3 regions of the Pseudomonas sp. JL27(2026) genome follow, and region 1 is predicted to be linked to each of the others. Evidence: riboswitches for the same ligand, from Rfam matches in the RefSeq annotation. Region 1 holds a riboswitch; each other region holds the start of a gene.
What was found. A riboswitch is a leader RNA that binds a small molecule or an ion and turns the genes downstream of it on or off. The one in region 1 is predicted to bind cobalamin.
Positions count from the first base shown of each region.

Region 1 (10,601 bases):
GTTTCGCGCAGCACGCGGGCCAGTTCCAAAGGTTCTTCAATGAGCGCCCACGTCGCCGGACGGCGCTCGCGGTGATGGGCCACCCGCGCATTCATTTCACCGTCCAGCGGCTGGCTGGTAGCAATGTATGTCACCGCCAGGCCACTGTCGGACGCGAGTTTTTCAGCCAGGCGACTCTTGCCGGAACGGGCACCGCCGAGGATCAGTTGCAGCATGAAGGTATCCTGAAAAATATTCGGTGAGGCAACTGGCCTCTTCGCGGGCAAGCCCGCTCCCACAGTTGATCTCGAATGAACAAAAAATTTGAATACGCCTCGTAACCCTGTGGGAGCGGGCTTGCCCGCGAATGCGTCATCAAAACCACCTCAAAACCCACAGAGTTCACGCAACAACCCGGTGTCCAGATGCATCTCCACCAGGTCCGCCAACCGCTCGATATCGCGCTCGCGCAGGGCGTGGTAATCGACCTCCTGCACGTTCTGCACACCGGCCCAGCGCAACAGCGCACTGCACGCAGGCGCCGACTCGAACAGGCCATGCAGATACGTGCCGAACACCTGCCCGTCCGCGCTGTGTGCGCCATCGCTGCGACCGTCATCCAACAGCACCGCCGCGTGTTCCAGCGCCGCCCCGGTGGTCACGCCCGCATGGATTTCATAACCGCTGACCTCAGCATTTTCCAACACCAAATGCCCGCGCACGTTGCGCAACTGCTTCTCTTCTTCAAGCACCGTTTCAAACGCCAGCAACCCCAGACCGGCACTGGAACCCGGCACACCTTCCAGCCCCAGCGGGTCGTGCAACTGCTCGCCGAGCATTTGCAGGCCACCACAGATGCCCAGCAGTTTGCCGCCGTAACGCAGGTGGCGGGCGATGGCGCTGTCCCAACCATTGGCCCGCAGATACGCAAGGTCGCTGCGCACACTTTTGGAACCGGGGAGGATCATCAGGTCAGCAGGCGGGATCGGCTGGCCGGGCCCGACAAATTGCAGATTGACCTGCGGGTGCAGGCGCAGCGGATCAAAGTCGGTGTGGTTGCTGATGCGCGGCAGCACCGGCACCACGACATTCAGCACCTGCTCGACTTTGTCGGTCTGGCGCTGGTCAATGCCATCCTCGGCTTCCAGGTGCAAATCCATCACATAAGGCAACACGCCAATCACCGGTTTGCCGGTGCGTGCTTCAAGCCAGTCGAGGCCAGGTTGCAGCAAGGCAATGTCACCGCGAAAACGGTTGATGATGAACCCCTTGACCCGCGCCTGCTCGCTGGCCGACAACAACTCCAGGGTGCCGACCAAATGGGCGAAGACGCCGCCGCGATTGATGTCGGCGATCAATATCACCGGGCAATCCACCGCTTCGGCAAAGCCCATATTGGCGATATCGCCGGCTCGCAGGTTTATCTCGGCCGGCGAACCCGCGCCTTCGACCATGACCACCGGATACACCGCGTTCAAACGTTGGTGGGACGCCAGCACCGCTTGCATGGCAATGACTTTGTAGTCGTGATAGGCGACTGCGTTCATCGTGGTCACGGCGCGGCCATGGATGATCACTTGCGCGCCCGTGTCACTGTTGGGTTTGAGCAGCACCGGGTTCATGTCGGTGTGCGGCTCAAGGTTCGCCGCTTGCGCCTGCACGGCCTGCGCCCGACCGATCTCGCCACCGTCGGCGGTCACCGCACTGTTGAGCGCCATGTTCTGCGGCTTGAACGGCACCACGCTGACACCCTGACGGGTCAGCCAGCGGCACAGCGCCGTCACCAGCGTACTTTTGCCAGCGTCAGAAGTGGTGCCCTGCACCATCAGCGTACTCATGGAACGTCCTTGCGGTAGGCCGCGAACGCCTCGTCGAGGCGCAGCCAGTCGGCTTCATCGGCCGGCAAGCCGAATCGCAGGCTGCTGTTGTGGGGAAACAGGCGCAGCAAAATGCCGCGTGTGGCCATGAATTCGTGAAGCTGCCCGGCGCGTTCGGTGATCAACCACTGGAACAGCGCGCACCCGCCCTGCGGCTTGAAGCCGTGACGCTCAAGGAGCAACGCCAGACGCTGGCTCGCCGCCTCGCTGCGCTGGCGTTGCTGTGTGTGCCCTTCGGTATCGCGCAAACACACTTGCCCCAGAACCCGCGTCGGGCCACTGACCGCCCACGGCCCGACTTGCTCGGCCAGCAACTTGAGTAACTTGCGCTCGGCCAATACAAACCCCAATCGCACCCCGGCCAGACCAAAGAACTTACCAAAGGAGCGCAAGACGATCAGCCCGACCTGATTGGCATGGGCAGACAGGCTCAGGTGTGGGGTGTTGTCCATAAACGCTTCGTCGACTACCAGCCAGCCGCCGCGCTGGGCCAGCCGCGCATGCCAGTCGAGCAAACGCTCCGGGGTCAGGCTCAGGCCCGTGGGGTTGTTTGGGTTGACGACAACCAGCACGTCGAGGCTGTCGAGGAAGAAGTCGACTTCCTGCTCAGTCACTTCCCGAACGATGTAGCCACTGCGGCGCCAGGCTTCGGCGTGCTCGGCGTAACACGGCGACAGCACGCCCACCTTGCCGGCGCGACGCAATCGCGGCAGCAACTGAATCGCGGCTTGTGAGCCGGCCACCGGCAACACTTGGGTCGCGCCGTAGTACTCGCAAGCGGCTTGCTCCAGGCCGTCGTCGGTTTCCGGCAAGCGGGCCCAGGCCCGCAGAGGGATCTGCGGGATCGCCCACGGCCAGGGCGCGAGACCGCTGGACAGGTCAAGCCAGTCGGCTTCAGCGATGCCATAGGTGAGCGCCGCCTTGCGCAAACGGCCACCGTGCTCAAGCATAGAACTCAACCCCCAGGCAGAGAATCAGCAGCCATAACCATACCCCGCGCTGGACCAGTTGCCAGCCACGGTCGATGGAGTCGGCGTCCGCCGGCACGCCTTCGCCAAGGGTCGGACGCTGATGCAGCTCGCCGTGATAAATCGCCGCGCCGCCCAGTTCCACACCCAGCGCACCGGCACCCGCCGCCATCACCGGGCCGGCATTCGGGCTGTCCCACATCGGCCCCTGAGTACGCCAGCATTTGAATGCCAGACGGGTTTTGCCCAGCAACGCGTAGGTCAAGGCCACCAGTCGCGCAGGAACATAGTTGAGCACGTCATCGATCTTCGCCGCCGCCCAGCCGAAACGCTCGAAGCGTTCATTGCGATAACCCCACATGGCATCCAGCGTATTGCTCAGGCGATACAGCACCACCCCCGGCACGCCGGCGACGATAAACCAGAACAGCGCGGCGAACACCGCATCACTGCCGTTCTCCAGCACCGATTCGGTGGCGGCGCGGGCGACTTCGGTCGCGTCCAGTTCGCTGGTCTGACGGCTGACCAGGTAACCGACACGCTTGCGCGCCTCCACCAGATCATCGCTGCGTAGCGCCTGGGCAACCGGCTCGACGTGTTCGCCGAGGCTGCGCAGGCCGAGGGCGCAATACAGCGCCAGGATCTCGACGATCCAGCCGATGTACGGCAACCAGGCAAACGCGGTCGCCAGCAGAGTCAGCGGTAACACCGCCAACACCCAGGCCGTCACGCCGTGGCTGCGCCAGCCGCGACCGCCGGAATTGAAACGTTGCTCGATGCGGTCGGCAAAACGGCCGAACGCCACCAGCGGATGCCAGCGTTTGGGTTCGCCCAGCAGCGCATCCAGCGCCACCCCGGCGACACTCAATAACGCCACACTCATTGACTCACTCCCCAAAAATTCTCATACAACAATTCATTCAGCGGACGCGGTTGCGCCCACCCTTCAAGCACCAGCATCGGCGCCGGATAAAACGCCTCGACCGGCCCCAGGCACAACACCGCCAGCGGCTTGGCGCCTGGCGGCAAACCGAGCAGGTCGGCCAGCGCCTGCGGCTCGAACAACGACACCCAGCCCATGCCCAGCCCTTCGGCGCGGGACGCCAGCCAGAGGTTCTGGATTGCACAGGACAACGACGCCATGTCCATTTCCGGCAAGGTTCGGCGCCCGAAAATGTGCCGCTCACGATCGTCCATCAACGCAGCCACCAGCACTTCGGCACAATCGTTGATGCCTTCGACTTTCAGCTTCATGAATTCATCGGAGCGCTCGCCCAGCGCTTCGGCCGTGCGCACCCGCTCCTCTTCCACCAGTTGCTGGATCTTGCCACGCAAGGGCCGGTCGCTGATGCGGATGAAACGCCATGGCTGCATCAGGCCGACACTCGGCGCCTGATGCGCCGCTTCAAGCAGACGCCGTAGCAGCTCGGGTTCTACCGTGCCGCCGCTGAAATGACGCATGTCGCGACGTTCACCGATGGCGCGGTAGACCGCTACGCGTTCGGCTTCGGAAAATGCGTTGTCGGTCATGGCCTCTTCGCGAGCAAGCCCGCTCCCACAGGGGTTAGGTGATCCATTGTGGGAGCGGGCCTGCTCGCGATGGCGGCCTCGGACTCCGGCAGGAACAGTGCGGCGATCGCTTTGGGATTGGACGGGAAATAAAAGTGTACATAGGAGGCAGTCATCCGCCCGTCACGGTAAACCGCTTCCGCCCCGCGCCCACCGTTGGGGCTCAGGCCACGGGCAATCGGCTCAAGCTCGGTACTGGTCAGCGAATGGTGATAGGTGTGCCCGCGCAGCAAGCCTTCCGGCAGTTCGACCGCTTGCAGCGCCAGGGCGGCAAGCCGTTTTTGCATCACCGCGTCACCGGCCAGCAAACCGACCAACTCGGCACGCGTCCCCTCGACATCGGTCAACGAGTCGAGCAGGTACAACATGCCGCCGCACTCGGCCAACAACGGTTTACCCGCCGCGTGGTGCGCGCGAATCGCCGCCAGCATCGTGGTGTTTTGCGCCAGCGCCACATGGTGCAATTCCGGGTAGCCGCCCGGCAGATACAGGCTGTCGGCATCCGGCAACTTACGGTCATGAATCGGCGAGAAGAACAGCAACTCGGCGCCCATCGCCCGCAGCAGGTCCAGGCTCGCGCCGTAAGTGAAGGCGAACGCTTCGTCGCGGGCCACGGCAATGCGCACGCCTGCCAGCAACGGTTCGGCAACGACCACCTCGGGGGCGGCGAATTCAACGGCGGGGGGCAACGCCACTTCGCAACTGCTGGCCAGCGCCTCGGCCGCCGCGTCGAGACGTGCGTCCAGGTCGTTCAGTTCACTCGCCTGGACCAACCCGAGATGGCGGCTCGGCAGCTCGATCCCGGTTTCCCGGGACAAGGCACCATACCAGCGCAGCCCTTCAGTGAGGCTGCCTTCCAGCAATTGCGCATGACGCAAGGTGCCGACGCGATTAGCCAGCACCCCGGCAAACGGCAGGTCCGGCTGATAACGCGCCAGCCCCAGGGCCAGTGCGCCAAACGTCTGGGCCATGGCGGTGCCGTCGATCACCCCGAGCACCGGCACCCCGAAGTGACGCGCCAGGTCCGCGCTGGACGGTGTGCCGTCGAACAGGCCCATGACACCTTCGATGAGGATCAGGTCGGCCTCGCCCGCTGCTTCCCACAACAGCCGACGACTTTCCTGCTCGCCAACCATCCACATGTCCAACTGATACACCGGCGCACCGCTGGCGCGCTCCAGAATCATCGGGTCGAGAAAGTCCGGGCCGCATTTGAATACACGCACCTTGCGCCCCTGATTGCGGTGCAATCGGGCCAACGCGGCGGTTACGGTAGTCTTGCCCTGACCGGAAGCCGGTGCGGCGATCAGTACCGCCGGACAAAAACGCGGCTCACTCACAATTCAACGCCTTTTTGAGCCTTGATACCGGCCTGGAACGCATGCTTGATCATGCCCATTTCGGTAACCGTATCGGCCTGCTCGATCATCTCGGGCTTGGCGCCGCGCCCGGTGACGACCACGTGCTGCATGGGGGGGCGAGCCTGCAAGTCGCTGAGCACCTGGTCCAGGTCCAGATAACCGTGCTTGAGGGCGATGTTCAGCTCATCGAGCACCACCAGGCCGATGGCCGGATCGCGCAGCAACTCGCGTGACACCGCCCAGGCCGCTTCGGCGGCGGCGATGTCACGCTGGCGATCCTGGGTTTCCCAGGTGAAGCCTTCGCCCATGACGTGAAAACGCACTTGCTCGGGGAAGCGCCGGAAGAACAGTTCTTCACCGGTACTGCTACGGCCCTTGATAAATTGCACCACGCCGCACTGCATGCCGTGGCCCATGGCCCGCGCCAGCATGCCGAAAGCAGAACTGCTTTTGCCTTTACCGTTGCCGGTCAGCACCAGCATCAGGCCACACTCGTTCGGCGAATTGGCAATACGCTCATCGATTACGGCTTTTTTGCGCAGCATGCGCGCCAGATGGCGTTCGTCACGATCAGGGGAATCAGTCATGGGGGAGCTCTCCGTTGAGGCGGGGTAACGGCGGGCGGGCATAGCAATAGACGGCAAGAAGCCTGGCATCGCCCACCGTGATGCCGCTGGATGGATCAGGCCGGTCTCCGGGCTCATGAGCGGCAGTTGCCGACTGCGCGCCTTCCCGTATCAACACTCGACACAGTGGCACAAGGCGCAGCCTTGACTCATTTACCGTTGCGGGGGCAGCGCCGGGATCGTGCAACACACTCACCGGCTTCCCTGTTTCACTCGGTCGACCCATGGGTCACAGAGCACCTGAAACAAGTCGCGAAGGTTAGAGGGTTGGGGGTGGAGCGTCAATTAAAGCCAGACGCCAACACCTGAGGAAAATTGGCCTGAATCAATTTACTGACGCCAATCTTGTGCCACACTCAGAGCAGTGATATCAAATCGCCACAACTCCAAACCACAAGAACAAGGTGAGCAACATGCAAGGCATGATCATCAGCAATCCGAAACTGGAATTCCTGCGCCCGGTGCTGGAACGCTGGTTTGACTGTATCGATCGCTACAACGCGGTGCGCGGCGATAACGAAACCCCTTACTGGTTCGACGAACGCGCCAACCTCGGCTTGCTGTCGGCTGCGGCGTGGATGGCCGAACTGGTCACCCTGGAGCAGGCCCCGACAAAAAAACAGATCGAGGAAGGCGAACGCAATGGCCGCGCCGATCTGTACATCGCCAGCAAAGAGGAACGCGCCTTTCTGCAAGCCACCCAGCGTTGGCCACGGGTCACGAACCTCAACCTGACACAGGCCCTGCAAGACGCCGTCAGCGACGCGAAGAAAATCGGCTACGCCAGCGACTTGAAACTCGGCTGCCTGTTCGTCGCACCGCAAAAAGCCCAACACAGCGCCACCCCGGAAGAACTCCAGGACATGGTCGACGACCTGCAAAAGGAACTGACCTGCGCCGTGGCCTGGTACTTTCCGTATGCCTACCGCAAGTTGCACAGCGATGCCGGCAACTACCACCCCGGGATCGCCATCCTCCTCAAGGAAGCACGCGGCTGACCGGCTGAACCTTCCTGCCGCCAGGGTCATCTATGATGTAGGCACTGCATTCATAGGGAGATCCGCATGCTCAAGCCTCAACATGTCCTCGTCATCGCCATCGCCGCAGGGATTGCTGCCTGCGGTGAGACGTCCAACCTGCAAGTCTCGGACGGCACCGGGCCATCGCCCACACTGCCGGAACCGAACAAAACCCTGATCCCGACGGTGAACATTGCCCCGGCGGTCGGCTGGACCGAAGGCGCCAAACCGATCGCAGCTCCAGGCACACACGTCGCGGCCTTCGCCGAAGGCCTGGATCATCCGCGCTGGCTCTACGTGCTGCCCAACGGCGATGTACTGGTGGCTGAAACCAACTCGCCGCCCAAGTCCGACGACGGCGCCGGTATTCGCGGCTGGATCGCCGGCAAAGTCATGGGGCGCGCCGGTGCCAGCGTACCCAGCGCGAACCGCATCACCCTGCTGCGTGACAGCGACCACGACGGCGTCGCCGAAACCCGCACGGTATTCCTGGAAAACCTCAACTCGCCATTCGGCATGACCCTGGTCGGCAATGACCTGTACGTTGCCGACACCGACCGCTTGTTGCGCTTCCATTATGAAAGCGGCGAAACCGCCATCACCTCGCAACCGGCCAAAGTCGTCGACTTGCCGGGCGGCGCGCTGAACCATCACTGGACCAAAAACGTCATCGCCAGCCCGGACGGTAGCAAGCTCTACGTCACCGTTGGCTCCAACAGCAACGTCGGTGAAAACGGCCTGGATCAGGAAGAAGGTCGCGCCGCCATCTGGGAAGTCGACCGTGCCACCGGCAACCACCGCATCTTCGCCTCAGGCCTGCGCAACCCCAACGGCCTGGCCTGGGAACCGCAGACCGGCAAGCTCTGGACCGCCGTCAACGAGCGCGACGAAATCGGCAGCGACCTGGTGCCGGACTACATCACCTCGGTGAAGGACGGCGGCTTCTATGGCTGGCCTTTCAGCTATTACGGCCAGCACGTCGATGTGCGCGTCACGCCGCCCAACCCGGACCAGGTGGCCAAAGCCATCGCCCCGGATTACGCCGTCGGCCCGCACACCGCATCGCTGGGGCTGACCTTCGCCGAGGGCAGCAAACTGCCGGCGCCGTTCACCCAAGGCGCGTTCATCGGCCAACACGGCTCATGGAACCGCAACCCGCACAGCGGCTATAAAGTGATCTTTGTACCGTTCAATGCCGGCAAACCGACCGGGCAACCGGTGGACGTACTCACAGGCTTCCTCAATAAAGACGAAGAAGCCATGGGCCGGCCGGTGGGCGTGGTGATCGATCAACAAGGAGGCTTGCTGGTGGCGGATGATGTGGGGAATAAGGTGTGGCGGGTTTCGGCCACCAAATAAGTCCTCCAACGCCAACACATAACCAATGTGGGAGCGGGCTTGCTCGCGAAGACGGACTGACAGTCAACATTGATGTTGAATGTTATAACGCTTTCGCGAGCAAGCCCGCTCCCACATTAATCGGGGTTAGCGCCTACCTTTTGCGGCAAAGGGTTAACCCATCTCCGATCGGCAACAGTGACAGATCCACACGCGGGTCATCCTTCAAGGCACGATTGAGCGCCTGGATGGCTCGGGTGTCCTCGCTGTCGGAGTCGACCTCCAGCACTCGCCCGCTCCACAGCGTGTTATCGAACACCGCCAGACCACCCACCCGCAACAAGCGCAGCGCATGCTCCAGATAACCTGGGTAATTGGCTTTGTCGGCATCGATGAAGATCAGATCAAACTGCCCCGGTTGCCCCAGTTGAGCGAGGGTTTCCAGTGCCGGCGCCAGGCGCAGCTCGATACACCCAGACAAACCGGCTTCCTGCCAGTAGCGCAGCGCCGTCGCGTTGTAGTCACCTGGAATATCGCAGCAGATCAACGAGCCGTCATCGGGTAACGCAGCCGCCATGCACAAGGCGCTGTAGCCGGTGAACGTGCCGACTTCCAATAGGCGCTTGGCGTTGGTCAGCTTGACCAGCAACGCGAGGAACTGCCCCTGCTCCGGTGCAATTTGCCAGCGAGCGTTGGGCAGTGTTTGGGTTTCGTCACGCAAACGCCGCTGCAACGGCGTTTCACGCAGGGAAACGTCGAGCAGGTAGTGGTAGAGCGAATCATCGAGATTAAGCGTGCGAGTGGTCATGACAACCTCTGCGAGCTAGGGGTTGTGCGCCAGATGTTCGGGGGTCAGCACCCGTTTGGCGCTCAGATAGGCTTTTTGCCAATAGGCCTTGGACAGGCTGTCCAGCTTCACTGTGCCACCCGTGGCCGGCGCATGCACAAAGCGACCTTCACCGACGTAGATCCCGGCATGGCTGACCTGAGAGCCGCCATTGGTGGCGAAGAAGATCAGGTCGCCGGTTTGCAGGGCTTCTTTACCAACGCTGGGGGCTTGCATGCCGATCATTTCACGGGTCGAGCGCGGCAGGGAGATGCCGGCCGCATCGCGGTAGACGTAGCCGATCAGGCCGCTGCAATCAAAACCCGAATCCGGTGTGTTGCCGCCCCAGCGATAGGGCGTACCCACCAGGCCCAAGGCGCGAAACAGCACGTCTTCAGCAGCAGGCGAAAAGGTTTGAGAGGGAGCGAATACCGGTGCCCGGACCACTTTTGCAGGGGGCGGTGTGCGGCTGGCGCAGGCGCTTAGCAGCGCCACGAAGCAAATGAGTATGAGGCGGGCCGACGTCGACATATGCAGAACAATCCTGATCTGGATGCGGCTTTCTCTGCCGTGAGGCTGAAAACAAAACCGCGTAAGCAAGGCTTACGCGGTTAGTTATTCAACAATATGTCTGGATTCTAGCGGCTGCGCGTCAAACTTCAAGTAAGACTTTAAGATAGCCTTATAAATTGCCTGATTACTTGCGCGCGGTAACCGTTGTCGGTGCCATGGCGAGTGCACGCTTGGCCTCGATGAAGGTCTTGCTCCAGTAGCTGTCGCCCAGGCTATCGACCCGGACACCACCACTGCGGCGGCTGCTGGAGTGGATGAACTGGTCATCACCCAGGTAGATCCCGGCGTGACTGACACGACCGCGACGACCATTGGTAGCGAAGAACAGCAAGTCGCCCGGCTTCAGGTTTTTACGAGAAACCAGCGGGGCATCCACGTTGATCATTTCACGAGTGGAACGCGGCAGGTTCATGCCCGCCTCTTCGCGAAACAGATAACCGATGAAGCCGCTGCAATCGAAACCGG
Region 1 covers NZ_CM167794.1:4,222,219-4,232,819, forward strand. The annotation lists gene cobU (bifunctional adenosylcobinamide kinase/adenosylcobinamide-phosphate guanylyltransferase) at 1-215, opposite strand, end outside; gene AC1Z1G_RS19235 (cobyric acid synthase) at 366-1,817, opposite strand; gene cobD (threonine-phosphate decarboxylase CobD) at 1,814-2,806, opposite strand; gene cbiB (adenosylcobinamide-phosphate synthase CbiB) at 2,799-3,707, opposite strand; gene bluB (5,6-dimethylbenzimidazole synthase) at 3,704-4,354, opposite strand; gene AC1Z1G_RS19255 (cobyrinic acid a,c-diamide synthase CobB) at 4,351-5,733, opposite strand; gene cobO (cob(I)yrinic acid a,c-diamide adenosyltransferase) at 5,730-6,341, opposite strand; cobalamin riboswitch at 6,423-6,639, opposite strand; gene AC1Z1G_RS19265 (hypothetical protein) at 6,794-7,378, shown strand; gene AC1Z1G_RS19270 (PQQ-dependent sugar dehydrogenase) at 7,445-8,758, shown strand; gene AC1Z1G_RS19275 (O-methyltransferase) at 8,892-9,545, opposite strand; gene AC1Z1G_RS19280 (C40 family peptidase) at 9,561-10,094, opposite strand; gene AC1Z1G_RS19285 (C40 family peptidase) at 10,261-10,601, opposite strand, start outside.

Region 2 (10,601 bases), 630 kb from region 1:
CAAGGTTGCGTCCAGTTCCTGGCCGATCAGCACCAGGCGCGTGCTGCGTGTTTCGTCTGCGCCCCACTGGCGGTCGAAGTGCTTGTCAAAACGCGTGCCCACGCCCTGGATCAGCAGGCGCATCGGTTTGTTCGGGATGGCGGCGAAGCCCTTGACCCGCAGGATGCCGTGCTGGACCACGAGTTGGGTCAAGGCATCCAGCAGCAGGCTTTCGTCGGCTTGCGGCAGCTCGATGGAGATCGAATCGAAGGCGTCGTGATCGTGGTCATCATGGTCGTCGCCATCGTGGTGATGGTCGTGGTGATGGTCGTGGTGGCTATGACGGCTGTCGATGTGTTCTTCAGAACCGGCGCCGAGACCAATCAACACGTCCAGCGGCAGGCGACCGCTGCTGGCTTCGATGATTTTCACCGCTGGCGGCAGCTCTTCGGCGACTTCCAGGCGCACGCGGGCCAGGTCCGCAGGGCTGATCAGGTCGGCCTTGTTGAGGATCACCAGGTCGGCGCTGGCCAGTTGGTCGGCGAACAGTTCGTGCAGCGGCGACTCGTGGTCCAGGTTCGGGTCGAGTTTGCGCATGGCGTCGACCTGATCCGGGAACGCGGCAAACGTACCGGCAGCCACAGCCGGGCTGTCGACCACGGTGATCACCGCGTCCACGGTGCAGGCGCTGCGGATTTCCGGCCACTGGAAGGCTTGCACCAGGGGTTTTGGCAGGGCCAGGCCGGAGGTTTCGATGAGGATGTGGTCAAGGTCACCGCGACGGGCAACCAGCTCGCGCATCACTGGGAAGAACTCTTCCTGAACGGTGCAGCACAGGCAGCCGTTGGCCAGTTCATACACGCGGCCGTTGGCTTCTTCTTCGGTGCAGCCAATGGAGCACTGCTTGAGGATTTCGCCGTCGATGCCCAGCTCGCCGAACTCGTTGACGATCACCGCGATACGCCGCCCCTGAGCGTTGTCGAGCATGTGCCGCAGCAAAGTGGTTTTGCCCGAACCGAGGAAGCCGGTAACGATGGTGACAGGGAGTTTGGCCAGTGTTTTCATCGGATGCCCTTTGGCAAGGTGGCGGGCATACGGGACGACAACCGGCAGCGCTTGCGCGCGTGGGAAGAGTTCGCCACCGGATCACCCCGCCCGGTTGTAGTGAGAATCTGTGTCGAGGCAGGTCTCCTGGCTGACGGTGTGCCGGTCTTTCGACTGGCGGCTCCTGCACCTTCCCGCGGCTCTGGGTAGAGCCCGCAGTGGCATGGCAGAAACAAAACCGTTCACAGTTGCGGGGGCAGCCGCGGCATTGACCGCGTTCCCTTCTTAGCTTCGGCAGCCGCCGAAGAACCTCGAATGCGCAAGGCTACGCATGGTGTGGGGGCGGGTCAATGTTCACGAACGATCGCAATCCACTGTGGCGAGGGAGCTTGCTCCCGCTGGGTCGCGAAGCGGCCCCCTGCATTCATTCAGGCACATCACATGCACACGATTTGCGACGGCTTCGCCGCCGAGCGGGAGCAAGCTCCCTCGCCACAGGATTTTGTGCAGGCCTCAACTGAGAACGTTTGCCAATTGACGCCTCGCCCCCGCCCATGCTCTCCTACACACTTTGTTACGGGTGCCCTTCACAGGGTGAAACGGGAAACCGGTGAATCGTGTGCTTTACTCAAAGCCACGTCAGTCCGGTGCTGCCCCCGCAACGGTAAGCGAGCGAAGAATCAGATCCACTGTGCCAGCACCTGGCATGGGAAGGCGATTCTTGCAGGTTCGGCCAACGCCAACCCCTCGTGAGCCCGGAGACCGGCCCGCAACATCGAGTGGCTACACAGGCCACGCCATAACAAACCCGCGGTGGGCGGGCGCTGTTTGAACCTCTGCGTGCCTGGCGTGCAGGGGTTTTCATGCGCTCGATTCACCCGCTGACAGTCCAGAGGGAAGCGCCATGTCGATCATCAGCAGTACTCGCCACGCCACCGCCAGCAGCACCGCCACCCTGAGCCAACGTCTGACTGCCGCCATCGGCGCATCGATCCTGGGCGCATGCCTTGTGTATTTCGCCGGCTTCTCGCACATCGAAGCGGTGCACAATGCCGCCCACGATACCCGTCACAGCTCCGCATTCCCGTGCCATTGAGACCTGCCGACATGATCAAGCGTATTGCGCAGACCGCAGGCTTCACCGGGCTGCTGGCCGCCCTTTTGCTGACCCTGCTGCAAAGCTTCTGGGTCGCCCCGTTGATTCTTCAGGCTGAAACCTACGAAAAGGCTCCAGCGGCCGAAGTCCATGAACACGCCGAAGGCGCCATGGCTGGCCACACTCATGACGCTGAAGCCTGGGAGCCAGAAGACGGCTGGCAGCGCGTACTGTCGACCACCGGCGGCAACCTGGTGGTCGCTGTCGGTTTCGCGCTGATGCTGGCGGGCCTCTACACCTTGCGTGCGCCGACTCGCACCTCCCAGGGCCTGCTCTGGGGCCTGGCCGGTTACGCGACGTTCGTCCTCGCCCCAACCCTCGGCCTGCCGCCGGAACTGCCGGGCACTGCCGCTGCGGACCTGGCACAACGGCAAATCTGGTGGATCGGCACTGCCGCCTCGACGGCCGCCGGCATCGCCCTGATCGTTTTCGGCAAAAACTGGCTGCTGAAAATCCTCGGCGTCGCCATTCTGGCCGTACCGCATGTCATTGGCGCACCGCAACCTGAAGTGCATTCGATGCTGGCACCCGAAGCCCTGGAAGCACAGTTCAAAATCGCTTCGCAGCTGACCAACGTTGCGTTCTGGCTGGCCCTTGGCCTGATCAGCGCCTGGTTGTTCCGCCGCAAAAGCGAAGGTCAATACCACGCATGACGGATTCAAGCGCAGCGCCGACCCTGGTGGTCGGCCTGGGCTGCCAGCGCGGCTGCCCCGCCAGCACGCTGCGCGCGCTACTGGATCAGGCGTTGCAGGCTCATCAAATCGAGCTTCAGGCTGTGCGGGCGCTGGCCAGTATTGACCTCAAGCGCGATGAACCCGGCCTGAACGAACTGGCCGCACAACTGGGGTTGGTGCTGACCTGCTTCAGCAGTGCGCAACTGGCGCACTATCAGCCAAGACTCAGCCACCAGTCGGACATCGCGTTCGAGCGCACCGGCTGCTACGGCGTCGCCGAAAGTGCAGCCCTCGCCCTTGCCGAACAACTGGGCCAAGCACCAGCCAAACTGCTGATCCCACGGCAAAAATACGCCCAGGCCACCTTTGCATTGGCGTACGCGTCGTAAAATCCCCGATAATCCCCGCCCTCGATCATGAGCAATCTTCATCTGAAGCCTTGCTTTGACAATTTTTCACAGGAGCCGGCCATGACCGTCTACTTCATCGGCGCAGGTCCCGGCGACCCGGAACTGATTACCGTCAAGGGCCAGCGGCTGATTCGCAGTTGCGAGGTCATCATTTACGCAGGCTCGCTGGTGCCGGCAGCCGTGCTGGAAGGCCACCAGGCCGAACAGGTGGTCAACAGCGCCGAACTGCACTTGGAACAGATCGTCGACCTGATCAAAACCGCCCACGCCAAAGGCCAGGATGTGGCCCGGGTACACTCCGGCGATCCTGGTTTGTATGGGGCGATTGGCGAGCAGATTCGCTACCTGCGCGAGCTGAACATTCCCTTCGAAATCATTCCCGGCGTCACCGCCACGGCCGCGTGTGCAGCGCTGTTAGGTGCGGAACTGACCCTGCCGGACGTGTCGCAAAGCGTGATCCTGACCCGCTACGCCGACAAAACGGCGATGCCACCCGGTGAAGAATTCAGCAGCCTGGCCCGGCATGGCGCGACCATGGCGATTCATTTGGGGGTCAATCACCTGGACAAAATCGTCGCCGAGCTGCTGCCACATTACGGCGCGGATTGCCCGATTGCGGTGGTTCACCGCGCCAGTTGGCCCGATCAGGACTGGGCAGTGGGAACACTGACGGATATCACCGAGAAGGTTAAAGCCAAGGGGTTTCGGCGTACCGCGCTGATTCTGGTGGGTCGGGTGCTGGCCACCGACAACTTCAGCGAGTCGTCGCTGTACCGCGCCGGGCATGCGCATTTGTACAGACCCTGAAGCACATGTGGCGAGGGAGCTTGCTCCCGCTGGACCGCAGAGTGGTCCCAAAACCAGTCGACACATTCATCATGAAAAATGCACCAACCGTCTTGCGACTGCTTCACAGTCGAGCGGGAGCAAGCTTCCTCGCCACAGGAAACCATCACCCACAAAAAACGGCGCTCACGGGGCGCCGCTTTTTATTCGCAATGAACGCCGTGCTTAGTAGTAGGCGTTTTCTTTTTGCGTGTGGTCAGTCACGTCACGTACACCCTTGAGCTCTGGGATACGCTCAAGCAGGGTGCGCTCGATGCCTTCCTTCAAGGTCACGTCTGCCTGGCCGCAGCCCTGGCAACCGCCGCCGAACTTCAACACGGCGATGCCGTCTTCAACCACATCGATCAGGCTGACCTGACCGCCGTGGCTGGCCAGCCCCGGGTTGATTTCGGTTTGCAGGTAGTAATTGATGCGCTCATTCACCGGGCTGTCGGCGTTGACCATCGGTACTTTGGCGTTTGGCGCCTTGATGGTCAGTTGGCCGCCCATGCGATCCGTGGCGTAGTCGACCACGGCATCGTCCAGGAACGCTTCGCTGAAGTGATCTATGTACGCGGTGAAGCTCTTGAGCCCCAGCGCGGTGTCTTCAGGTTTTTCTTCGCCCGGCTTGCAGTAGGCAATGCAGGTTTCGGCGTATTGGGTGCCAGGCTGGGTGATAAAGACGCGAATGCCGATCCCTGGGGTGTTCTGCTTGGACAGCAGATCGGCCAGGTAATCGTGGGCGGCATCGGTAATGGTTATGGCGGTCATGGAAACTCCTCGCAGGCTTGGGCGCAGTTTACGCCAATCAACGCGCCGTACAAAGTCCCAGTATTTTTGTCGGGAAAGAACCGCTCATCTACCCGTGGGAGCAAGCTTGCTCCCACGGCGATGGATTGCATCACAGATTCTCGTAGCGGTTCATGTCCAGCACGCCTTCTTCCACCGGGTCGGTTTCATGCAGGTACTGGCTCAAGTCGTGAAAGTACACCCAGAACTGCGGATGACTGCGGCGAATACCCCAGCGCTCGACGATTTTCTCGAAGCGATTGGCGTCCTTGGCGCGCTCCATCTGTGCCACGAATTGCGGCACTTCGTCGGCGGGAATATTAAAAATGAAGTTCGGGTAACTGCTGAGCACACCCGGATAGATCGTCAACGTGTCCAGCCCCGGCTGATACCGCAGCGCTTCGCCCAGCAGGAACGCCACGTTGCTGTGGGCCCGGTTGCGCAGCAGGCTGTAGACCTCACGCTTGCCGTTGCGGGTTTCGATGCGCAGCATCGTTGCTTCCGGCAACTGGTCGATAACCTTCAACCCCGCCGCCGGCCGTGCCGTCAAACGGCTCAGGGCCTGCTCGGGATGCTGCAACGCCGGGTCGATGTTCGGCCGGGAACAGTAGGCGCCGTCGCAACGATTGATCGGGTCCGGCCGCGCATTCAAATCGCCGTAACGCACCAACAACTGTTGGGCGAAGTCGCGTTTCGGGTCCTTGGCATCGAGTTTCAGCGCAGTCGGTTTGTCGTTGTCGATGCTCTCGTAATCGAGCCACATCTTGAATTTGCCGCTGCTCTGGTACCAGTCGTCAAGGTAGGCATCCCGTGAGTCGGCCGGCATCAGGCGCAGGAAATTTTGCTCGGCACCGTTGCGGATCAGGTCGAAATACAGACGGGTCTGCGCCTGATGGGAAACGTTGCCGAACACATCGAAGTTGACTGCCAGTTGATAGTAGGTGCGCTCCAGCAACGGGTAGTCGAACAGCCACATCGTTTGCGGCACTTCACCGATCAGGCCCTTGCTGACCGAAGCACTGTCGAAATGCCGGAAAATGCTCAGCAAGGCATTGTCGTTGCCCGCCCACAGGCTCGACCAGCTCGGCGCCGGAGCCTCGGCATAGGTGTCGCGGCGCAACGCTTCGTACTCGTTGCGCTTGTCGCGGTAGGCGTGCCACAGGCTCAGCACACTGCCGACGTCATCGTTTTGCCCCGGCATGGCCAGTAACGGTGTGGCTTTGCCACGGTAGCTCGGGTCGGTGATGTAGAGGTCGTGTTCCGGCGCCTGGAACAACGCCCAGAAGTTATCGCGAATCACGTCCGTGGCAATCTGTCCGCGACACACCGGGCCACGGATGAAAGTACGCACGAAGTACTCGGCGTTATCGAGCATGAACTGGTAACGCGCCTGCGCCGGGATCGCCTGAAAGGTTTCAAACGGATTGGCCCGACGCTCCGGGCCATAACCAGGCAATGCATTGACCTGCCAGTTGCCGCTGTAGAACAGGCTTTTGATCCGGGCCATCTTCGCCGGGCTCAGCGGATAAGTGATGTGGGTTTTGTGCACGATCACGCCCTGCACTGGCCACAAGCGGTAGTAGATCTGCGTGCCGGGGTCATCATTCGGCCGGCGGCTGGCGATCAGGTCAATCGGCTGGCCGGTCGGCGTACGCGAGCGCACCCATTGAAAAAAGTGCCCTGGTTCGCCGTCCTTGAAGTACACGTGAGCCAGGAACAGATGCTCAAACAACCAGCGTGCCACCAGGCTTTCACGGGCACCCGGCGCGTTGAGCAGGTTTTCCCACTGCACGACTTGCAGCGCCTCCTGCGTACTCGGCGCCAGGCCTTGTTCATCGATAGGCGCCCCGGAGGCCAGCCAGCGTTGCAGTGTCTGGTACTGCTGACTGGTGAGGCCGGTCACGGCCAGCGGCATGCCTTCTTTCGGGTGAGACTGGGCATAACCTTCAAACTCTGCCGGTTGCGGACACATGTTCTCGCGGCTGAGCCCCAGCGCAATCTCTTCGGGCAGTTTGGCGTTGGGTGTCAGCAGTGTCTGGTGCCCGAGTTCGAGCATCCGCGCCATCAGTGCAGCCTGACTGCCCTGGGCGTCGAGCACCGAGTAGAAGTTCTTTTGCTGCCAGGCCGCTTTGCCGAACGCGTCGTAAAACAGCCGGGTGGGCCGGGAAGCCTGGCTGCGCTCGCCATCGTAGACCGGGATTTTCGTCGCTCCCCGCGCCGCGCCCTCGCCACTGCCCAGATTGAGCTGACAAGCGGAGTCGTAGCAGGCATGACACGCCACGCACTTCTCGGTAAAGATTGGCTGAATGTCGCGGGTGTAGGAAATCGCCGGCGCCGGGCCTTGCGCGGTGGCGACACTGCTTATAAGCAGTGCGAAAAGGCTGATGGCAACGCGATACGACATATCCCTGGTCCCGATGGTGGAAAAACGTCGCGATTCTACCGGTGTCGCCACGCCATCAACATGAGCGATATTCATGCAAAAACGGCTCATGCTCTAAAAGAGCACAGGTTTGCTATGATGCTGGCCCTTCGTAATGGCCTTACCAGGTAGTCCTATGTCCGATCGCAGCGCTCGCCTTCACGTCCTCAAGCAAGCCCTCAAAGAGCGCATCCTGATTCTTGATGGTGGCATGGGCACGATGATCCAGAGCTACAAGCTCGAGGAGCAGGACTATCGGGGTAAGCGCTTCGCCGACTGGCCGAGCGACGTCAAAGGCAACAACGACCTGCTGGTGCTGAGCCGCCCGGACGTGATCGGGGCCATCGAGAAACAATACCTGGATGCCGGTGCCGACATTCTGGAGACCAACACCTTCAACGCCACCCAGGTTTCCCAGGCCGACTACGGCATGCAGAGCCTGGCGTATGAGTTAAACGTAGAGGGTGCGCGCCTGGCACGCAAGGTCGCGGACGCCAAGACCCTCGAAACCCCGGACAAACCGCGTTTCGTCGCCGGCGTCCTCGGCCCTACCAGCCGCACCTGCTCGCTGTCGCCCGACGTGAACAACCCAGGCTACCGCAACGTGACCTTCGATGAACTGGTGGAAAACTACACCGAGGCCACCAAAGGCCTGATCGAAGGCGGCGCCGACCTGATCCTGATCGAAACCATTTTCGACACCCTGAACGCCAAAGCCGCGATTTTCGCCGTGCAAGGCGTTTTCGAGGAAGTTGGTTTCGAGCTGCCGATCATGATTTCCGGGACCATCACCGATGCGTCCGGCCGTACCCTGTCGGGCCAGACCACCGAGGCCTTCTGGAACTCCGTCGCCCACGCCAAGCCGATTTCCGTCGGTCTGAACTGCGCCCTCGGCGCCCGTGAACTGCGCCCGTATCTGGAAGAACTGTCGAACAAGGCCAGCACCTACGTGTCGGCGCACCCGAACGCCGGCCTGCCGAACGAATTCGGCGAATACGACGAACTGCCGGTGGAAACCGCCAAGGTCATCGAAGAGTTCGCCCAAAGCGGTTTCCTGAACATCGTCGGCGGCTGCTGCGGCACCACGCCTGGGCACATCGAGGCCATCGCCAACGCCGTCGCCGGCTATGCCCCACGACAGATTCCGGACATCCCCAAGGCGTGCCGCCTGTCAGGCCTGGAGCCGTTCACCATTGATCGCAGCTCGTTGTTCGTCAACGTCGGCGAGCGGACCAACATCACCGGTTCCGCCAAGTTCGCCCGGCTGATCCGCGAAGACAACTACACCGAAGCGCTGGAAGTCGCCCTGCAACAGGTCGAGGCCGGCGCGCAGGTGATCGACATCAACATGGACGAGGGCATGCTCGATTCGAAGAAGGCCATGGTGACCTTCCTCAATCTGATTGCCGGCGAGCCGGACATCTCCCGTGTGCCGATCATGATCGACTCCTCGAAATGGGAAGTGATCGAAGCCGGCCTCAAGTGCATCCAGGGCAAGGGCATCGTCAACTCCATCAGCATGAAGGAAGGCGTGGAGCAGTTCATTCACCATGCCAAGCTGTGCAAACGCTACGGCGCGGCCGTGGTGGTGATGGCCTTCGACGAAGCCGGCCAGGCCGACACCGAAGCGCGCAAGAAAGAAATCTGTAAACGCTCCTACGACATTCTGGTCAACGAAGTCGACTTCCCGCCTGAAGACATCATCTTTGACCCGAACATCTTCGCCGTCGCCACCGGCATCGAAGAGCACAACAACTACGCGGTCGACTTCATCAACGCCTGCGCCTACATCCGCGACGAACTGCCGTACGCGTTGACGTCGGGCGGCGTGTCCAACGTGTCGTTCTCGTTCCGGGGCAACAACCCGGTGCGCGAAGCCATCCACTCGGTGTTCCTGCTGTATGCGATCCGCAACGGCCTGACCATGGGCATCGTCAACGCCGGTCAGCTGGAGATCTACGACCAGATCCCGGCCGAACTGCGCGATGCGGTCGAGGACGTGATCCTCAACCGCACCCCGGAAGGCACCGATGCCCTCCTCGCCATCGCCGACAAGTACAAGGGCGACGGCAGCGTGAAGGAGGCCGAGACCGAAGAATGGCGCAACTGGGACGTCAACAAGCGTCTGGAGCACGCGCTGGTCAAAGGCATCACGACGCACATCGTTGAAGACACCGAAGAATCCCGTCAGTCCTTTGCCCGGCCTATCGAGGTCATCGAAGGTCCGCTGATGTCGGGCATGAACATCGTGGGCGACCTGTTCGGCGCCGGTAAAATGTTCCTGCCGCAGGTGGTCAAATCCGCCCGCGTGATGAAGCAGGCCGTGGCCCACTTGATCCCGTTCATCGAACTGGAAAAAGGCGACAAACCGGAGGCCAAGGGCAAGATCCTCATGGCCACGGTCAAGGGCGACGTGCACGACATCGGCAAGAACATCGTCGGTGTGGTGCTGGGCTGTAACGGCTACGACATCGTCGACCTGGGCGTGATGGTGCCGGCCGAGAAGATCCTGCAAGTGGCCAAAGAGCAGAAGTGCGACATCATCGGCCTGTCCGGCTTGATCACCCCGTCCCTGGACGAGATGGTCCACGTGGCCCGCGAGATGCAGCGCCAGGACTTCCACCTGCCGCTGATGATCGGTGGTGCAACGACGTCCAAGGCCCACACAGCGGTGAAAATCGAGCCCAAGTACAGCAACGATGCGGTGGTCTACGTCACCGACGCCTCCCGCGCCGTGGGCGTGGCGACGCAGTTGCTGTCCAAGGAGCTGAAGGCCGGTTTCGTCGAAAGAACCCGCGCAGAGTACGTTGAAGTCCGCGAGCGCACGGCCAACCGCAGCGCCCGCACCGAGCGCCTGAGCTACCCGGCGGCCATCGCCAAAAAACCACAGTTCGACTGGAGCAGCTACGCGCCGGTGAAACCGACGTTCACTGGCAGCAAAGTGCTGGATAACATCGACCTCAAGGTGCTGGCCGAATACATCGACTGGACGCCGTTCTTCATCTCCTGGGACCTGGCCGGCAAATTCCCGCGCATCCTGCAGGATGAAGTGGTCGGTGAAGCCGCCACCGCGCTCTACGCCGACGCCCAGGAAATGCTCGCCAAACTGATCGACGAAAAACTCATCAGTGCCCGTGCCGTGTTCGGGTTCTGGCCCGCCAATCAGGTCCACGACGATGACCTGGAAGTGTATGGCGATGACGGCAAGCCGATCGCCAGGCTGCATCACCTGCGCCAGCAGATCATCAAGACCGACGGCAAGCCGAACTTCTCCCTGGCGGACTTCGTGGCGCCTAAAGACA
Region 2 covers NZ_CM167794.1:3,588,592-3,599,192, forward strand. The annotation lists gene cobW (cobalamin biosynthesis protein CobW) at 1-1,044, opposite strand, end outside; cobalamin riboswitch at 1,144-1,352, opposite strand; cobalamin riboswitch at 1,585-1,808, shown strand; gene AC1Z1G_RS16445 (CbtB domain-containing protein) at 1,928-2,119, shown strand; gene AC1Z1G_RS16450 (CbtA family protein) at 2,131-2,832, shown strand; gene AC1Z1G_RS16455 (cobalamin biosynthesis protein) at 2,829-3,242, shown strand; gene cobM (precorrin-4 C(11)-methyltransferase) at 3,324-4,070, shown strand; gene nfuA (Fe-S biogenesis protein NfuA) at 4,275-4,859, opposite strand; gene AC1Z1G_RS16470 (fatty acid cis/trans isomerase) at 4,990-7,281, opposite strand; gene metH (methionine synthase) at 7,436-10,601, shown strand, end outside.
Region 2: linked by a shared signal. The riboswitch ahead of AC1Z1G_RS16445 (CbtB domain-containing protein) and the one ahead of cobO (cob(I)yrinic acid a,c-diamide adenosyltransferase) in region 1 are both predicted to bind cobalamin.

Region 3 (10,601 bases), 1.8 Mb from region 1:
TTGCTGGACCATTACCCGCGTAACGGGTTGGGCCCGATGTCCCGTCTGGCAGAACACGCCGGCGTCAGCGACCCCACCATCGTACGACTGGTGAAGAAGCTCGGTTTCGGCGGCTATGCCCAGTTCCAGGAAGCGTTGCTCAGTGACATGGATCATCGACTGCGCTCCCCCAGCACTCTGTTGCAACCACGCTCCCATATAAAAGGTGACACCTGGACCCAGTACCTGGAGAGCTGCGGGGGCGCCTTGCAGGAAACCCAGGCACTGACCCAGCCCGAAGACGTGCGCATCCTGATGCAGTGGCTGCTCGACGGTCGCCATCAAGTGCATTGCTTTGGCGGACGGTTCAGCAGTTTCCTCGCCCAGTACCTGCTCAATCACCTGCGGCTGTTCCGCTCCGGGTGTTTTGCCCTGGAAGACAACGCCCAATTACCAGACCGTTTGTTCGACGTGCAACGTCAGGACGTGGTGCTGGTATTCGACTACCGCCGCTATCAGTCCCAGGCACTCAGGGTCGCCAACGCCGCCAAGCAACGGCATGCCCGGGTCGTGCTGTTTACCGATATCTACGCGTCACCGCTGCGCGAACTCGCTGACCTGGTGATGACCGCTCCGGTGGAATCCATCTCGGCGTTCGACACCCTCGTTCCGGCATTGGCCCAGGTCGAGGCGCTGATTGCCTGTCTGGGGCTGAGTTGCCCCGAGCTTGCCGAGCGCCTGGAAGGCATCGATGCACTACGGGCCGAATTCACCACTCACCTGCTAGAGGAAAAATAAGGATGTTTATTCTCCCCCACCGCTCGCCCCGTGACCTGCCGTACGTCACCGACCACACGGCCCTGTTGCTGGTGGACATGCAGCGTGCCTGGCTGGACTCATCACTTGATGCCCACCACCGAGGCCCGGAGGCGGATTACTTCCTGACACGCGCACACCAGATGGTCATCCCCAACCAGCGCAAATTGCTGGATGCCATGCGCTCGGCACAGCAAAACGTTCTGCACACCGTCATCGAGAGCCTGACCGTGGATGGTCGTGACCGCTCGCTGGACCATAAGTTGTCGAACCTGAACGTGCCCAAGGGCAGCCCCGGCGCGATGATCGTCGAACCATTGGCAGCGCTGGAAAACGAGATCGTGCTGCCCAAGACCTCGTCGGGTGTCTTCAACTCGACCAACATCGACTACGTACTGCGCAACCTGCAAACCCGCCACTTGATCATTGCCGGCATCGTCACCGACCAATGCGTGGACATGGCCGTGCGCGACGCCGCCGACCGTGGCTACCTGGTGACGCTGGTGGAAGACGCGTGCGCGACCCACACCGAAGAACGCCACCACGCGTGCCTGAATGCGATCAAGGGTTACTGCTGGATCACCGACACCCAGACCGTCATCGGCCGTTTGCAGGAGATGCTGCCATGAGCCGCACGCCCGGCGTGGCACCGCTGACACCCGTGGACATGACCACGCTGGTGACCACCGACCTGGCCGGCGTCACACGTGGTCGCTCGTTTCCCACCGATGAGCTGCCACGCTACACCGCCACCGGGTGTGGCTGGGTGCCGGCCAACATCGTCCTGACGCCCCAAGACACCATCCCCAGCGAAAGCCCTTGGGGTGCGTATGGCGATCTGCGGCTGATTCCCGACATGAGTAGCCGCGTGACCGTCAGCAACGGCCCGGATGCCAACGCCCCGGCCATGGACTTCATCCACGCAGACATCTGCGAGACCGATGGCCGGCCATGGGCCGCATGCCCACGTACACTGTTGACTGACGAGATCCAGCGTTACCGCGACCAGCTCGGTTTACAGGTCAACGCTGCGTTCGAGCATGAATTCAAACTCAGCATGGCGACACCCCAACCTGCGCAACCCGCGTTGTCGCTGACCGCACAACGCCAGGGCGCCGAGTTCGGCGGCTGGCTGCTCAGCGCCTTGCGCGCCGCCGGTGCCGAGCCGGAAATGTTCCTGCCGGAATTCGGTAAAAACCAATACGAAATCACCTGTCGCCCGGCCCTTGGCGTCGCGGCGGCCGACCGTGCGGTAAACCTGCGCGAAATCACCCGCGAGATCGCCCGGCAAATGGGCATGTCGCTGACCTTCGCCCCGAAAACCGAAGAACACGGCGTGGGCAATGGCGTGCACTTGCACATGAGCCTGCAAGACCTTGCGGGCAACCCACAGCTGTATGACGAAAACAGCCGTAATGGCCTGTCGATGCTCGGCGAAAACTGGGCGGCCGGTATCGTGCATTACTTGCCGGCGCTGTGCGCGTTGACCGCGCCGACGCCCGTTTCCTATCTGCGCCTGGGACCTCATCACTGGAGTGCGTCGTACGCATGCCTCGGGCATCGCAACCGCGAAGCCGCGCTGCGCATCTGCCCGACCGTGAGCATGGGAGAGAAGTCCCAGGCGCAGCAATTCAACCTGGAATTCCGCGCCCTGGACGCCACTGCGTCGCCGCATTTGGCGATGGCCGCGATCCTGATTGCCGGACGCCTGGGCATCGAACAGTGCATGCCACTCACGGCCATGACCGACAAAGTACCGGACGACCTCAGCGCCGAGGAGCGTGAAACCCTGGGGATCAACGTCCTGCCCGCTTCACTGCCGCAAGCACTGGCCATGCTGCGTCACAGCAAGGCGCTGTTCGACGCGCTGCCCAAGCCTCTGACCGATTCATATTTTGCGTTAAAGAAGGAAGAACTCACGTTGACGGATCAGCTCTCACCCGCCCAACTCTGTGAGCACTATGCACGCCTGTACTGAGTCTGCCGAGCTTGGTTTGTTTACCAAGCCGGCCTATCGCTTGAACCTGGAAGCGTCCGAGCACCCGTTGATTCTGGTGTGCGAGCACGCCAGCCGCTACATTCCTGCGCCCCTGAATAACCTGGGGCTGAGCAGTGACGCCGCACGCGAGCACATTGCCTGGGACATCGGCGCCCTGGCGTTGGCCGAAGCCTTGTCCGAAGCACTGGGCGCGACCCTGATTTCGGCCAATTATTCGCGGTTGCTGATTGACCTCAACCGACCACTGCACGCCCACTCCAGCATCCCCGTGCAAAGTGAGATTTATCAGGTACCGGGCAACCAGGTCTTGGACGAAGCGACCCGTCAGTACCGCCGGGAACAGTTGTTCAACCCGTTCCACCAGCGCCTGGCACAACTGATCGAGTCACGTCAGGCACAAGGCCGAACGGTCCGTGTGGTGGGCATTCACAGCTTCACCCCGATTTACTATGGCCAGCCTCGAACGGTCGAAGCCGGCGTGCTGTACGCCCGCGCGCAATCCTATGCCCAGCGGCTGATCGACGGCTTGAGCCAACATGAACTGATCGTGGCCGGCAATCAGCCCTACACCATTGACCCGCTGTCCGACATGACCGTGCCGGTACACGGCGATGCGCGCGGCCTGGATTCGGTGCTGATCGAAGTCCGCAACGATTTGCTGCGCACGCCGGAAGCGGTGCAGCGCTGGGCCGACTATCTGGCCCCCCTGCTGTAACAAGGAAAGGTAAACGCTGTCGTTTGTAGTAACGGTAAAACAACTATAAAAAAGCCGCAGTGAGTCACTGACCCACTGCCCCAGCCACGACACCCTTGCCCGGTGCGTGGCTGATGCACTCGCCGTATTGGCCCACAAGGAGAAATGCTTCATGGACGTTGAAGACTTTGGCTACAAGCAAGAGCTCAAACGCAGTCTGACGCTCAAGGATCTGGTGGTGTACGGGATGATCTTCATGATCCCGATTGCGCCCTTCGGGATCTTTGGCTACGTCAATTCGGAAGCGCCAGGCATGGTGCCGCTGGCGTACATCATCGGCATGATCGCGATGATTTTCACCGCCGTCAGTTACGGCAGCATGGCGCGGGCATTCCCGGTGGCCGGCTCGGTCTACTCCTACGCACAACGCGGCCTCAACCCGCACGTCGGCTTCATTGCCGGCTGGTTGATGCTGCTTGATTACCTGCTGATTCCACCGCTGCTCTATGTGTACGCAGCCATGGCGCTCAATCACCTGTACCCGGAGATTCCCAAGGTCGGGTTCATCCTGGCATTCCTGGTCGGTGCGACCTTCATCAACCTGCGCGGCATCAGCTTCACGGCCCGGATGAACCTCGTGTTCCTGTTCGCCCAACTGGCGGTGCTGGGGATCTTCCTGTTCTACGCCTGGAACGCCTTGCACGGTGGGGCCGGCCATGGCGAACTGACCCTCAAGCCGCTTTACAACCCACAAACCTTTGACTTCAGCCTGCTGATGCAAGCTGTCTCGATTGCCGTGCTGTCGTTCCTGGGGTTCGATGCCATTTCCACCCTCGCCGAAGAAATCAAAGGTGACCCGGGCCGCAGTGTCGGCAAGGCTGCGCTGATCACCCTCGGCGTGATGGGCGTGATTTTCGTGGTGCAAACCTGGATCGCCACCGACCTGGCAGCCGGCATGGGCTTCAAGTCCGCCGACACCGCGTTTTATGAAATTGCCGAAGTCGCTGGCGGCAGCTGGTTGGCGACACTGACCGCCGTGGCCACTGCATTGGCCTGGGGCATCGCGGTGGCCGTGACTGCGCAAAGCGCTGTGTCCCGCCTGCTGTTCGGCATGGCCCGCGACGGCAAATTGCCCAAAGCACTGGCCAAGGTTCACCCCAAGTACAACACCCCGCACATTGCGCTGTACCTGGTGGCGGTGCTGTCACTGTTGATCTGCTACCTGTTCATCAACTCGGTCGACACCCTGACCTCGCTGGTCAATTTTGGTGCCTTGAGCGGCTTCGTCCTGTTGCACCTCACGGTGGTCAACTACTACTGGCGCCGGCAGAAGTCAGGCCAGGTCATCCGCCACCTGATCTTCCCGGCAGTGGGCCTGATCATCACCCTGGCGATCATGTACAACATGGGCGTGGATGCGCAGAAACTCGGCTTCCTGTGGATTGCAATCGGTCTGGTGTATCTGTTTTTCCTCAACCGCCACAGCGCCAGCAACGCCTTGCCCGATCCGTCCAACAGTTGAACACAAAGACTCGGGCGGGCGCTGAGAGGGTTCGACCGCCCGCCGCTACAACGCTGCAATCGACCGTGATCGTCAGGCCCGGCAACCCACCCTACGGTGACGGCACCGGGCCCTTTGAAACAGGAGTGCACCCATGCTGGCTTTGCGTCCAGTTCAGTTAACCGACTTGCCCCAGTTGCAGCAACTTGCGCGCGACAGCCTCGTGGGCGTCACCTCCCTGCCAGACGATACCGAGCAACTGCGCGAAAAAATTCTCGCGTCCTGCGCCTCATTCGACAACGAGGCGCAGAGCAATGGGCAGGAAAACTACTTCTTCGTCCTTGAGGACCTCGCCGCACAGCGCTTGCGTGGCTGCTCGGAAATCCTCGCGACCGCCGGTTTCTCCGAACCCTTCTACAGCCTGCGCAACCGGATGTTCACCAGCACCTCCCGTGAACTGAACATCCAGCACGGCGTGCCGGCGCTGTCGTTGTGTCACGACCTCAGCGGCCACACCTTGCTGCGCGGTTTTCATGTGGACACGGCACTGGTCGGCTCGGCGCATGCCCAAATGCTTTCACGGGCCCGGCTGTTGTTCATTGCCGCCCACCCCAAACGGTTTGCCGACGCGGTGATCACCGAAATCGTCGGCTACAGCGACGAGCACGGCCAGTCGCCCTTCTGGGACGCCCTGGGCAAGCACTTCTTCGACCTGCCCTATGTCGAGGCCGAGCGCCTGTGCGGTTTGCAGAGCCGGACCTTTCTCGCCGAGTTGATGCCGCACTATCCGATTTACGTGCCCATGCTGCCGCAGAGCGCCCAGGACTGTATCGGCAAGGTCCATCCCGATGGCCAGGAAGCCTTCGACATCCTTGAACGTGAAGGCTTCGAGACCAACAGCTACGTCGATCTGTTCGACGCCGGCCCGACGCTCTATGCCCGCACCTCGAGCATTCGTTCCGTCGCCCACAGCCAGACCGCAGTCGCTCGACTGTCGGCCACCCGCACGAGCGGCAGCCCGTATCTGGTGAGCAACGACTTGCTGCCGGGCTATCGCGCGATCGTTGCTGAACTGGCCTGGCTGCCCGGCCAACCGGTGCCGCTCGATGCGCAGATGCTTGAAGCCTTGCACGTCAAGGATGGCGGCCAGGTCCGGCTGATTGCCCTATGAATCAGCCCCTGCACCGCACCGAACCACAGCGCCCGGACGGGCGCGATGAAGGAGCTGCATGATGATCGTACGTCCGGTTCGCGTGACCGATATCCCGGCCTTGATGGCACTGGCACAACGGGCGGGGCCGGGGCTTACCACCCTGCCGGCCAACGAAGAGCGCCTGGGCCATCGGGTGCGCTGGGCCCAGCGCACTTTCGCCGAACAGGTCGAGCGGGCCGATGCGGATTACCTGTTCGTGCTCGAGGACGACGATCAGCAAGTCATCGGCATCAGTGCCCTGACGGGGGCTGTCGGCCTGCGTGAGCCCTGGTACAACTATCGCCTGGGCATGACCATCAGTTCATCGCCCGACCTGGGTATCCAGCGACAGATTCCGACGCTGTTCCTCAACAACGAAATGACCGGCCAATCGGAGATCTGCTCGCTGTTCCTGCGCCCCGACCAACGCGTGGGTCATAACGGCCGCTTGTTGTCGCTGGGACGGTTGCTGTTCGTGGCCGAATTCCCGCACCTGTTCGGCAAAAAACTCATCGCCGAACTGCGCGGACGCGCCGATGAACATGGCTGCTCGCCGTTCTGGGACAGTGTGGGCCGGCATTTCTTCAAGATGGATTTCAGCCAGGCCGATCATCTCTCGGGCCTGGGCAACAAGCCGTTCATTGCCGAATTGATGCCACGCCAGCCGCTCTACACCTGCCTGCTCACCGAACAGGCGCAGGCCGTGATCGGCAAGGCTCACAGCAACACCGAACCTGCGATGAAGATCCTCAACGCGGAGGGGTTTTCCCATGAGGGCTACATCGACATCTTTGACGGTGGCCCGGTGATCGAAGCCCAGGTTTCGAACGTGCGCACCGTGCGTGACAGCCGGACGCTGACGCTGGCCGTCGGCATGCCTGACGACGAAGCACCGATGTGGTTGATCCACAACCGGCGCCTGGAGAACTGCCGAATCACCGTGGCTCAAGCGCGGCTGGTCGGCGGGCATCTGCTGGTGGACCGCCTGACCGCCAAACGCCTGCAACTGCAACCCGGCAATTCAGTGCGCGCCGTCCCCTTGCTCAAACAGCAGCAACACGCCGCTGCGGCCTAGTCAGTGAGCGTGAAGGCATCATCCGGCGGCACGTGGCAACCATTGGCCAGGCGGTTGGTTTCGTTGGCCATCCCCACCACGGCCTGCCATTCGCCGAACAGGTCGCCCGTCAGCCCCTCCTTGCGCGCCACCGCACGCACATCGGCGCAGTATTGGGTGAGGATGCTCCTTGATTTGAAGGGAGCGAGTGAATACAGGCACCGCTCATCGGCCTGCCGAAGTTGACGAACGGTCATGCGAGTGTTCAGATGCCGCCCAGTTTCAGGTGCCTCATGCCGCCGTGCATGAGGTGAAACGGGAAACCGGTGCGCCCCTCAAGGGTCAGTCCGGTGCTGCCCCCGCAACGGTAAGCGAGTGACGCGTTCGATACACCACTGGGCCCAGGCCCGGGAAGGTGAACGTGTCCAGCCTCGCAAGCCCGGAGACCGGCCTGGAATTTCTGTTTGGCAAACCTGCGGTGGGCGGGCATGGGCCGGTATTGGCGCGTGTCCGGTACTTTCTCCTGCGTGCTTCTGCGAAGATTTTTTTCGAGAAGACCAACAATGACTCAGATTCAATCCCTTTACGCTCAGGACACTCGTCCTGCGCTGTTCGGCGCCTGTAGCGCCCTGCTCGGCTGCCTGTTCAGCCCGGCACTGCTGGCCGGTGAAACGGCCCTGACCCTCGACCAGCAAAGGGTCAGCGCACCCTCGGTGGAATCCACCACGGTCGCCGACATGGCGCGCTTTGGCAGCAAGGTCGAAATCATCAATCGCGAGCAGATCGAACGCGCCGGCCCCAGCGCCGACATCAGCCGCGTGTTGCAGATGTCCGTCCCCGGCCTGTACGTCGCGCCGAAAAATGGCCCCTTCGACTACGGCACGTACTCGCTGCTGGGCGGGCGCAACGACGACACCTTGATTTTGCTCGACGGTGTGCGCCTGAACAATCGCCTGTACGGCGGTCTCTACCTCGACACCCTGCCGGCCAACGCCATCGAGCGCATCGAAGTGCTCAAGGGTGGACAAAGCCTGTTGTTCGGCACCCAGGCCGTCGCCGGGGTGATCAACATCGTCACCCGTAGCGCCCAGACTCGTGAAGCATCCGGTGAAGTGAACCTGGGCCTGGACAGTTTCATGGGCCGCAGCGGCGACGCTCGCGCCGAAAATATTTTCAGCAACGGTTTCGGCGACCTCGGTTTGCTGGCGTACGTCAGCCACAACGTTTCCGACGGCTATCAGCCGTACCGCAGCAAAGACATGAGCAGCACCGTCAGCGACAAAAAGCGCTCCTACGAAGTCACCACCCTCGGCGCCAAGGCGACCCAGGCCTTCGGTGAGGATTCGCGGCTGGAACTGTTCTACCAATACGCCGACGCCAACCTGGATTTCGCCCGCCCCACCCACAACAAAAAGACCACCAATGACCGGGTGCAGCAGATCGCCACCGCGACCTTCGAACAGCGCCTGAGCGAACAACTGAGCTACTTCATCAAGGGCCACGTCAACGATTGGGACACCCGCTACACCCGCATCAACAACCTGCCCGGTGGCGGCACTCGCGTGGTGAACGACAACGATTACTGGGGTTTCACCGACTGGGGCGTGCAAGCCGAAGGCAAGGCGCAATTGCCGGGCGGCCATGTGCTGGTGTTCGGCTCGGACAACCAATGGTTCAAGGGCCAGGACGATGTGCTGGTGATCGACAACAACAAAGCCCAGGCCCACGCCCTGTACACCCAACTGCGGCCGGTGATCGACGCCCTGCCCGACTGGCACCCGAGCATCGGCGTGCGTCACGAAAGCATGAGTGGCGGCGACAGCGCGACCGTGGGCATGCTCACCTCGTTGTATGACCTGACTGACCACTGGCAACTGCGCGGCCAGTTCGGCACCGCTTACAAACTGCCAAACGCCGAGCAACTGTTCGTCAACGAGCCGGGGGATGAGATGGGTAACCGCAACCTCAAACCCGAGAAAAGCCGCAACGCCGAGCTGGGCCTGGACTATCAGGGCACACTGCTGGACCGCGAATTCAGCGCGAGCGTCACCGGGTTCAGGCGCGACATCACCGACCTGATCACCCTTGACGGCGCGCAGTGGACCAACGGTGAAGGCGAGATCAACGTCCGGGGCGTCGAGGCCGATGCCAAATGGCAGCTCGACGACCGCTGGAACCTCTCGGCGGACATGACCCGCAACCTTGTCGAATCACGTAATGGCGTGACCCTCAGCAACATCCCGAGTTTCTTCGCCCGCTCGCGCCTGGGGTTTGAGTCGGACGACCGGAGGTGGGGCGCCGGCGGTGCGATTCGCTACATCCGCAACGTGGTCAGCTCGCGGGACATCGATTACGGCCATTACTCGGTGGTCGACGCCGATGCCTATCGCTACCTCGATAACGCTCACCAGCATCGCGTGAGCCTGCTGGTGGAAAACCTGTTCGACCGTGACTACGCCACCAGCATGACCACCGGCAGCCCTCAGGTAGAAAACCTCGGACGGCCCTTCACCAGCGAAGTCCGTTACACGTACCGGTTTTGAGGGGGAAATCCGACATGCACAGCGATTATCAAGACGTCCTGTTCGTCGGCCCCGGGCTGGCCAGCGGGGCCACGGGCGAAGCCTTCCGTCGTGATCTTCAAGCGCTGCACACTGACGCAGGCAGCACACAGGTCATTGACACCCTCGACGGTTTCGAAGACCTGTGGCGCGCACTGCGCCAACCGGGGGCGGGCAATCGCCTGGTGGTCGACCTTGAACCGACCTCGGACGGCGCCTACCTGGACTGGCTACGCGATGAACTTGGGCGCATCGCCCGGGAACACCCGCAAGCGCCGCGCTTCTGGGTCACCGGATCGGCACTCGGGCGCCGGGGGCTGGATGCCCGTGCGGCATGGGCCAGTATCGGGCAGACCGAGCGCCATTTGCCGTGCGACAACGTCAGCGCGGTGCCGAGCGATCCGGGCTGGTCGACAATCCCTGATCACGCCCGCCAGGTGTTCCTCTGCACCGGCCCGCGTTGTGTGCGCCGGGGAGCGTTGCCTTTATGGAAAACCTTGCGCCGCGCGCTGCTCAAGCATGACCTGATCGAAACGCCCGGCGGTGTGTTGCTGACCCGCACCGCGTGCCAGTTCCCCTGCAACCTGGGGCCGGTGCTGACCGTGCATCCGGATGGCTGCTGGTATCGGGTGTGTCATGCTGACGACGTAGAGCATCTGGTGGACGTGCATTTACTCGGCGGCAATGTGGCCGACACCTTGCTGATCCACCCACCGAGCGGAAGCAAACCGGATGCGTAACGCCCTGCTGATGTGCCTGCTGCTCGGCAGTGCGCTGCCGGTCATGGCCCAGACCTACGACAACT
Region 3 covers NZ_CM167794.1:2,452,943-2,463,543, reverse strand. The annotation lists gene AC1Z1G_RS11220 (MurR/RpiR family transcriptional regulator) at 1-777, shown strand, start outside; gene AC1Z1G_RS11215 (cysteine hydrolase family protein) at 780-1,424, shown strand; gene AC1Z1G_RS11210 (type I glutamate--ammonia ligase) at 1,421-2,773, shown strand; gene AC1Z1G_RS11205 (N-formylglutamate amidohydrolase) at 2,757-3,509, shown strand; gene AC1Z1G_RS11200 (APC family permease) at 3,661-5,010, shown strand; gene AC1Z1G_RS11195 (arginine N-succinyltransferase) at 5,144-6,160, shown strand; gene astA (arginine N-succinyltransferase) at 6,222-7,256, shown strand; gene AC1Z1G_RS11185 (hypothetical protein) at 7,253-7,492, opposite strand; cobalamin riboswitch at 7,503-7,704, shown strand; gene AC1Z1G_RS11180 (TonB-dependent receptor plug domain-containing protein) at 7,799-9,778, shown strand; gene AC1Z1G_RS11175 ((2Fe-2S) ferredoxin domain-containing protein) at 9,793-10,536, shown strand; gene AC1Z1G_RS11170 (ABC transporter substrate-binding protein) at 10,529-10,601, shown strand, end outside.
Region 3: linked by a shared signal. The riboswitch ahead of AC1Z1G_RS11180 (TonB-dependent receptor plug domain-containing protein) and the one ahead of cobO (cob(I)yrinic acid a,c-diamide adenosyltransferase) in region 1 are both predicted to bind cobalamin.